DNA from 4 places in the Pseudocitrobacter sp. 73 genome. Region 2 is predicted to be linked to each of the others. Evidence: predicted binding sites of a transcription regulator. Region 2 holds the regulator's gene; each other region holds the start of a gene.

Region 1 (2,205 bases), on a different contig from region 2:
CCAGCAATATGGCCCATACGGGCGTTTGTGGTGTTAAAAAGGCGCAGGCGGTCAGGGCCAGCACGTTCAATGCGCCATTAATCAGCAACAGGCGGCGGAAACCCAGCCAGCGAATCAACGGCGTGGTAGCGGGTTTGATGGTCAGATTGCCGACAAATACTGCCAGCACCAGCAGGCCAGAATGGAATGGGTCCATTCCAAAACCGACCTGAAAAAGCAGCGGCAGCAGGAATGGCACCGCACTGATTGAGGCGCGGAACAGCGATCCGCCGTACATCGTTACCCTGAAGGTCGGGACCTTCAGCGCATCCAGGCGGATCATCGGCCATTTTGCCCGCCGAAAATGATACAGCGAGTAATAAAACGCCAGCCCGCCAATAACAAACAGTGTTAGCACCAGCCCGCTCTGCATGCTCTGCCCGCCCAGCGCCTCCATGGCACACACCAGGCTCACCATCGCCACCGACGTGGCAAGAAAACCGGGCAGGTCAAAGGGGCGGCGTTCGTCATCGCGAATATCGGGAATGATACGGAGCGATAGTAAGATGGCGATAATGCCCAGCGGAACGTTAATAAAGAAGATCCACCGCCAGTCCGCGACGCTGGTGATAAACCCGCCCAGCGGCGGCCCGATAATCGGAGCGATGAGCGCAGGCCAGGTCAGCGTGGCGATGGCCGCAATAAGCAGATGTTTTGGCGTGGTACGCAGAACCGCCAGACGCCCAACGGGCACCATGAGCGCGCCGCCCATGCCCTGAAGGATGCGCATGGCGACGAAACTGTCGACGGTAGTCGCCAGGCCGCAAAATACGGATGCCAGGGTGAAAATGGCCAGCGCCAGCGTGAATATTTTACGTGCACCAAATCGGTCGGCTATCCAGCCACTGGCAGGGATGAGAACGGCCAGCGTAATCAGGTAGGCGCTGATACCAATGTTAAGATCGACAGCGTCAACGCCGAAACTTTTGGCCATGTCGGGCAGGGCGGTGGCGATCACGGTGCCATCAAGAAACTCCATAAAAAACGCGCCAGCAACCAACAGAGCAGCGGGCGACAGGCCGCGCCCGTTTTGTGCCTGGAGAGGCTCACTCATTTCTGTTTTACCCTATCAAATTAATCTGCAAATTTTATAATTTAAGTTTTAAGCTAAGTAACTGATTTGTTTCAGATAATAGGTCTTTATCGCCATTTGCTGAAAAAATAAACGTGATGCATGTCTCGTTTTGGTTGATTTTTGTGATGAATGTCATACTATACGTCAAAAGACAATAACACCTGCGTAACAAAATAGGAGCATCACAATGAAACAACGCATGCGCAAAATCCTCAAAAGCATGTTCGAGAACTATTGCAAAACTTTCAAAGACGTACCGCCAGGCGCTATGTTCTGATAAAAAACCTGCCACGGCAGGTTTTTTTATGTCTGTAACGGGCGCGCTTCGGCCGTTTCGGGTACCATAGTACCCCTAAATGTTAAGGAGCGTATATGTCCCAGAACCTGACTGCTGATGAAGAACTGGTATCCGACGTGGTAGCCTGCCAGTTGGTCATTAAGCAAATTCTTGATGTCATCGATGTCATCGCCCCCGTCGAAGTGCGTGAGAAGATGTCCACTCAGCTGAAATCTATCGATTTCGCCGGGCATCCGTCAGCTGACCCGGTCACGCTGCGCGCCATCCAGAAAGCGATTGCCCTGATCGAGCTAAAGTTTACCCCGCAGGGTGAAGCACACTGATTGGGTGATTGAGGCGTGATTGACAACCGGCAGGTTTGCACTGCCGGTTGTTATGCAAAGAAGGGATTAGTGTACCTGGTGGTTTACCACGTTCAGAAGATGCTGATCGGTTTGTTGCATGCACAGGCCCGCTTTATTCGCATTGCGTACTTCTTCAAGAATCGCCTGAAGCAAAACCCCATCCTGCTGCTGCTCTTCTTCAAGGTTGGTTAAGAAGCTCAGCGTGCTGTCATCGCGCAAAACTTTCGCCTGTTCAGCCAGCTCTGAAAGCGTATTGCTGCGCTGGTTATACTCTTCAATGGTTTTCAGGAAGAGTTCTTCGAGTGAGGCACACTGCTCTTCGTGCGGCTCAATGGCCTTCACTACCGGGTACCCGCCAGATTTCTTCATGTAATCAAACACTCGCATCATTTGCGTGACGCTGGTTTGTGCCTGTGCGCGAAGAAACGTTGCGGTGCCGTTGAGGCGTT
Region 2 (2,205 bases):
TCTCCCTGCGGGAGAGGGTTAGGGTGAGGGGTGTCTCAACTTACCCCTCCACCACCTCATAAGAATGGGTAATGTTCACCGCTTTGCCCAGCATCAGCGCCACTGAACAGTACTTCTCTGCCGACAAATCCACCGCGCGGGACACCGCAGCATCTTTCAGTTCTTTACCCGTCACGATGAAGTGCAGGTTGATGTGGGTAAAAATACGCGGGGCTTCTTCGCGGCGTTCAGAGGTCAGTTTAACTTCACAATCGGTCACGTTATAACGCCCCTTTTGCAGAATCGACACCACGTCGATAGCGCTACAGCCGCCCGCTGCCATCAGCACGATTTCCATCGGGCTTGGTGCTTTATCACCTGAGTTGCCATCCATCAAAATCTGGTGCCCGGAAGCTGATTCACCCAGGAAGGTTAACCCTTCAACCCATTTCACACGCGCTTGCATAGTTGTCACTCCAAAGTTGCAAATTTATTGTCAGATTACGCGCACATAACAAATCTCGCAACGGAAGTAGACCTGGGTCATGCTGAAGCGAGACACCAGGAGACACACGGCGAAAGCTATGCTAAAACAGTCGGGATGCTACAGAGATACATAAACGTACTGCATGTATGCAGAGGACATCACATACTGGTCGCGACAATCTTTGACGACCGACTTCCCAGGTAGAGGGAAGGATATTATTTCAACCAGTGGCGGCCTGATTTATGCCGCTGGCGATAGCTTATAACAGAGGATAACCGCGCATGGTGCTTGGCAAACCGCAAACAGACCCGACTCTCGAATGGTTCTTGTCTCATTGCCACATTCATAAGTACCCATCGAAGAGCACGCTGATTCACCAGGGTGAAAAAGCGGAAACGCTGTATTACATCGTTAAAGGCTCCGTGGCAGTACTCATCAAGGATGAGGAAGGCAAAGAGATGATCCTTTCCTACCTCAACCAGGGCGATTTCATCGGTGAACTGGGCCTGTTTGAAGAGGGCCAGGAACGTAGCGCCTGGGTTCGAGCGAAAACCGCCTGTGAAGTGGCGGAAATCTCCTATAAGAAATTCCGTCAGCTTATCCAGGTTAACCCGGATATCCTGATGCGTCTCTCCTCTCAGATGGCGCGCCGTCTGCAGGTGACCTCTGAGAAAGTCGGTAACCTGGCGTTCCTCGACGTTACCGGTCGTATCGCACAGACGCTGCTGAATCTGGCGAAACAGCCGGATGCCATGACCCACCCGGACGGTATGCAAATCAAAATAACCCGTCAGGAAATCGGTCAGATCGTTGGTTGCTCCCGTGAAACGGTGGGTCGCATCCTGAAGATGCTGGAAGATCAGAATCTGATCTCCGCACACGGTAAAACGATCGTCGTTTACGGCACGCGTTAATCCCGTCTGACGGCGTATTGTTCACGCAATACGCCGTTTTTGTCTCTTATGTGGCGCAGGCTGATTTACCACCCGGAAGTCAACTATGCACTGCGGCAAACGCTGGTGTTATGTTTGCCGGTCGCCGTCGGCCTGATCCTCGGCCAGCTTCAACACGGTTTACTGTTCTCTTTAGTGCCTGCCTGCTGCAACATCGCCGGGCTGGATACTCCCCATAAACGCTTCTTCAAACGCCTGATTATTGGTGGATCGCTGTTCGCCGGATGCAGCCTGATTGTGCAATTGCTGCTGGCTGATGATATCCCGCTGCCGTTTATCCTCACGGGTCTGGCGATGGTGCTGGGTGTTACCGCCGAAATCAGCGCACTGCACGGGCGATTGCTTCCGGCTTCGCTGATTGCCGCGATTTTTACCCTAAGCCTGGCGGGTAACATGCCCATCTGGGAGCCGTTACTTATCTACGCACTCGGCACGTTGTGGTACGGGCTGTTTAACTGGTTTTGGTTCTGGTTGTGGCGCGAACAACCGCTGCGCGAATCGTTAAGCCTGCTCTATCGCCAACTGGCGGAGTACTGCGAAGCCAAATATAGCCTGCTGACGCAACATACCGACCCGAACACCGCCCTGCCGCCGTTGCTCAACCGTCAGCAGAAAGTGGTCGATCTTATCTCCCAGTGCTATCAGCAGATGCACATGCTGGCGGCGAATCAGCACAATGATTACAAGCGCCTGCTACGCGCCTTCCAGATGGGGCTGGATTTGCAGGAGCACATCTCGGTGAGCCTGCACCAGCCGGAAGAGGTACAAAAACTGGTCGAGCGCAGC
Region 3 (2,205 bases), on a different contig from region 2:
CGTTTAACCGGACTTGAGCCGGGCGAATTATTTGTTCACCGAAATGTTGCCAACCTGGTCATCCACACCGATCTGAACTGCTTGTCTGTTGTTCAGTATGCAGTGGATGTGCTCGAAGTGGAACATATCATCATCTGCGGCCACTACGGCTGCGGCGGTGTTCAGGCAGCGGTTGAAAACCCGGAGCTGGGGCTTATCAACAACTGGTTACTGCACATTCGCGATATCTGGTTCAAACACAGCTCTCTGCTCGGTGAAATGCCGCAGGAGCGCCGTCTGGACACGCTTTGCGAACTGAACGTGATGGAGCAGGTGTATAACCTGGGTCACTCTACCATCATGCAGTCAGCCTGGAAACGTGGGCAGAAAGTGACGGTTCACGGCTGGGCCTACGGAATTCACGATGGTCTGCTGCGCGATCTTGACGTGACGGCAACCAACCGCGAAACCCTGGAGCAGCGCTATCGCCATGGGATTTCCAACCTCAAGCTGAAACACGCCAACCATAAGTAACATCTGTTAAAAAGCCGGGCGGCGGCATCGCCTCACCCGGCTCGAACAGGTAGGTCGGATAAGCGAAGCGCCATCCGACACCACACGTCGATTACTCGTCCAGCAGGACCACTTTCCCGACATACGGCAGATGGCGATAACGCTGTGCGTAATCGATGCCATAACCCACCACAAACTCATCTTCAATGGCAAAGCCCACGTACTCAACCGGCACGTTCACTTCGCGGCGGGACGGTTTATCCAGCAGCGTACAGATTGCCAGTGATTTCGGCCCACGCAGGCTGAGAATTTCGCGTACTTTCGACAGCGTGTTCCCGGAGTCGATAATGTCTTCCACGATTAAAACATCTTTACCGCGAATGTCTTCATCCAGGTCTTTAAGGATCTTCACGTCACGGGTGGTGGACATACCGCTGCCGTAGCTGGAAGCCGTCATAAAATCGACTTCGTGGGAGACATGCACTTCACGGCACAGGTCAGCCATGAACATAAATGAGCCGCGCAGCAAACCCACTAACACCATTTCACTGCCACTGTCTTTATAGTGCTCAGTAATCTGACGGCCCAATTCAGCGATACGCGCTTTGATCTCCGCTTCCGGGATCATCACTTCCACAGTATGTTTCATAAAACTAACCATATGATTTTATAAGTAAATCTGTCGACATCCTGACCCTTCGCCCGGACGCCGTTCGGCAAGCGCGTCAGTATACCAGCAAATTGATTTCTCCGCTGAATTGGATAAGAAAGCAAATTTTGTGATACCCGTCACACTTGTTAAATCCTATAATCAATTGAAAGCAATAATTAACAAACTGATGCGAGTATTTTCTATGGCAGAAACAAATTCACAACAACCACGGCTACTCGTGGTGCTCACGGCCGTTTTTGCGGCTATCTGTGGGCTCTATCTTCTCATCGGAGGGGGCTGGTTAGTCGCCATTGGCGGCTCATGGTACTACCCTATCGCTGGCCTGGTGATGCTGGCCGTGGCGGTGATGCTGTGGCGCAGCAAACGCGCGGCGCTTTGGCTGTATGCCGCGTTCCTGCTGGCGACCATGATTTGGGGCGTTTGGGAAGTCGGCTTTGACTTCTGGGCGCTGACTCCACGCAGCGATATTCTGGTCTTCTTCGGTGTCTGGCTGATTCTGCCGTTTGTCTGGCGTCGCCTGATTATCCCTTCCGGCGGAGCCGTTGCCGCGCTGGTTGTCGCGCTGCTGATTAGCGGCGGCATCCTGACCTGGGCTGGCTTCAATGACCCGCAGGAAGTGAACGGTACGCTGAGTGCCGATGCGACCCCAGCCGAACCGATTTCCACCGTGGCGGATCAAGACTGGCCAGCCTACGGTCGTAATCAGGAGGGGCAGCGTTTCTCCCCCCTCAAGCAGATCAACGCCGAGAACGTTCACAAGTTAAAAGAAGCCTGGGTTTTCCGCACGGGTGACCTGAAGCGCGAAGACGATCCGGGCGAGCTGACCAACGAAGTGACGCCGATTAAAGTCGGCAATATGCTTTATCTCTGTACCGCCCACCAGCGTCTGTTCGCGCTTGATGCGGCAACCGGGAAAGAGAAATGGCATTTCGACCCGCAGCTCAACTCCAACCCGAGCTTCCAGCATGTCACCTGTCGTGGTGTCTCTTACCACGAAGCGCGTGCCGAAACTGCCAGCCCGGAAGTAGTGGCAGATTGTC
Region 4 (2,205 bases), on a different contig from region 2:
AACGAGTGGCTGCCGTTGAGCATGCGCAGCTTCATCTCTTCCCATGGCAATACATCATCGACCAGTTGCGCTCCGGCGATTTCCCACGCCGGGCGGCCCGCCACAAAGTTATCTTCAATAACCCACTGAATAAATGGCTCGCAGCTGATCGCACAGGGATCGTTCACGCCGCCCAGCTCATCGGTGATTTCCGCAAGCGACGCATCGGTGGCCGCCGGAACGATGCGATCAACCATGGTGCCGGGGAAGGTGACATACGTAGCTATCCATGCTGCCAATGCCGGATCGCGCTGTTGTGCCATGCCCAGTACGGCGTTTTTCACCACGTGACCGTTGTCCGGAATATTGTCGCAGGAGAGCACCGTAAAAACGGAAAGCCCGCGTTCGCGGCGGCGATGCAGGGCTTCGACCAGAATGCCCGGCGCAGAGTGGGGCTCCTGCGGATGGACGAGATCGTGTGCGATGCGGGGCTGATTCACATCCAGTTGCCCGGTCGCCGGATCAATGCAGTAGCCTTTTTCTGTGATCGTCAGCGAAACAATCGCCACCTGCGGCTCGCAGAATTTCTCAATAATCGCCGCCAGCGAATCCAGTTTGGCGTTCAGACATTCATTCACTGCGCCAATCACGATCGGTTGATTACCGTCACCGCTTTTTTCCAGCACTGTGAACAGATGATCCTGCGCGCGAAGCTGGCTCATTAACTGGTCGCCGCTAAACAGGCTGATCTCGCAGATCCCCCAATCGCCGCCTTCGGCATTAAGCACCCGGTCAGTCAGCAGCGCCTGATGCGCGCGATGGAAGGCTCCAAAACCAAAATGCACGATCCGCGAGCGCAAAGCTTTTCTATCATAATGAGGCAGTTGCACATTCTCAGGGAGCGTACTGTTGGCGATTGTTTTCATTGTTCACACGTCCGATTAACCAGAAATTAACAATGTCAGTGTAAAGTTGTATGACAGCAAATTAAACTGGTGTGCCGAATTTATCCGGGGAATGTGAGCCAGATCAATCATTGCGGGGGAGATGTTTGACCAGTACGAATAAACATGTATGGTAGTCGTCATTAACGAACATTTTATTGGTATAACAAGTTGAGAGGTTGAGGCGATGGAACAAACATGGCGTTGGTATGGCCCAAATGATCCGGTTTCCCTTGATGATGTGCGTCAGGCTGGCGCAACGGGTGTTGTGACGGCACTGCACCACATCCCGAATGGTTTGGTTTGGCCGGTCGAAGAAATTCAAAAACGTCAGGCGATGCTGGCGGAAAAAGGGCTGACCTGGTCTGTTGTTGAAAGTATTCCGGTTCACGAAGATATCAAAACACAATCCGGCGAGTACAAAACCTGGATTGCTAATTACCAGCAGAGTATTCGCAACCTGGCGACCTGCGGCATTGATACCGTGTGCTACAACTTTATGCCGATCCTTGACTGGACGCGTACGGACCTCGAATACACGCTGGAAGATGGTTCCAAAGCGCTGCGTTTCGATCAAATCGCGTTTGCTGCTTTTGAACTGCACATTCTGAAGCGTGAAGGCGCGCAAGCCGACTACACTGCCGAAGAACAGCAGCAGGCGAAAGCCTATTTTGACGCGATGACCGACGCGGACATTGAAAAACTCACCCGCAACATCATTGCTGGCCTGCCGGGTGCGGAAGAGGGATATACCCTTGATCAGTTCCGTGCGCGTCTGGCTGAGTACGATCACATCAGCAAAGATCAGCTACGTGAAAACATGGCTGTCTTCCTGCGTGCGATTGTGCCGGTTGCGGAAGAAGTCGGCGTGCGCCTTGCGGTTCACCCGGACGATCCGCCGCGTCCGATCCTTGGCCTGCCGCGTATCGTTTCGACCATCGAAGATATGCAGTGGCTGAAAGAGACCGTCGACAGTATCAATAACGGTTTCACCATGTGTACCGGTTCTTATGGCGTGCGCGCCGATAACGACCTGGTGAAAATGATTGAAACCTTTGGCGATCGTATTCACTTTACGCACCTGCGCTCTACCTGCCGTGAAGACAACCCGAAAACCTTCCACGAAGCAGCGCATTTGCAGGGCGATGTGAACATGGTTGCGGTGGTTGATGCGATTCTGACTGAAGAGCAGCGTCGTAAGAAAGCTGGCGATCTGCGCCCAATTCCGATGCGTCCGGACCACGGTCATCAGATGCTTGACGATCTGAAAAAGAAAACCAAC

The links. The regulator CRP, encoded in region 2, controls carbon source genes, mostly activating them, when cyclic AMP is high. The targets are predictions, from matches to a motif close to ATGTGANNNNNNTCACAT.
Region 1: a site for CRP is predicted at 1,235-1,252, ahead of azuC (stress response protein AzuC). Genes of this name have one in related genera too.
Region 3: a site for CRP is predicted at 1,270-1,287, ahead of hpt (hypoxanthine phosphoribosyltransferase). Genes of this name have one in related genera too.
Region 4: a site for CRP is predicted at 997-1,014, ahead of F0Q32_RS04015 (mannitol dehydrogenase family protein). Genes of this name have one in related genera too.

The regions. Positions count from the first base shown of each region.
Region 1 is NZ_VTZO01000008.1:475,624-477,828, reverse strand. Features, by position in the region: gene F0Q32_RS09550 (MFS transporter) at 1-1,093, opposite strand, end outside; gene azuC (stress response protein AzuC) at 1,302-1,391, shown strand; gene F0Q32_RS09540 (DUF2766 family protein) at 1,487-1,735, shown strand; gene F0Q32_RS09535 (non-heme ferritin-like protein) at 1,802-2,205, opposite strand, start outside.
Region 2 is NZ_VTZO01000016.1:164,727-166,931, reverse strand. Features, by position in the region: gene F0Q32_RS18065 (OsmC family protein) at 41-445, opposite strand; gene crp (cAMP-activated global transcriptional regulator CRP) at 748-1,380, shown strand; gene F0Q32_RS18055 (YccS/YhfK family putative transporter) at 1,429-2,205, shown strand, end outside.
Region 3 is NZ_VTZO01000009.1:386,332-388,536, reverse strand. Features, by position in the region: gene can (carbonate dehydratase) at 1-513, shown strand, start outside; gene hpt (hypoxanthine phosphoribosyltransferase) at 605-1,141, opposite strand; gene F0Q32_RS11310 (glucose/quinate/shikimate family membrane-bound PQQ-dependent dehydrogenase) at 1,347-2,205, shown strand, end outside.
Region 4 is NZ_VTZO01000004.1:298,060-300,264, forward strand. Features, by position in the region: gene F0Q32_RS04015 (mannitol dehydrogenase family protein) at 1-905, opposite strand, end outside; gene uxuA (mannonate dehydratase) at 1,111-2,205, shown strand, end outside.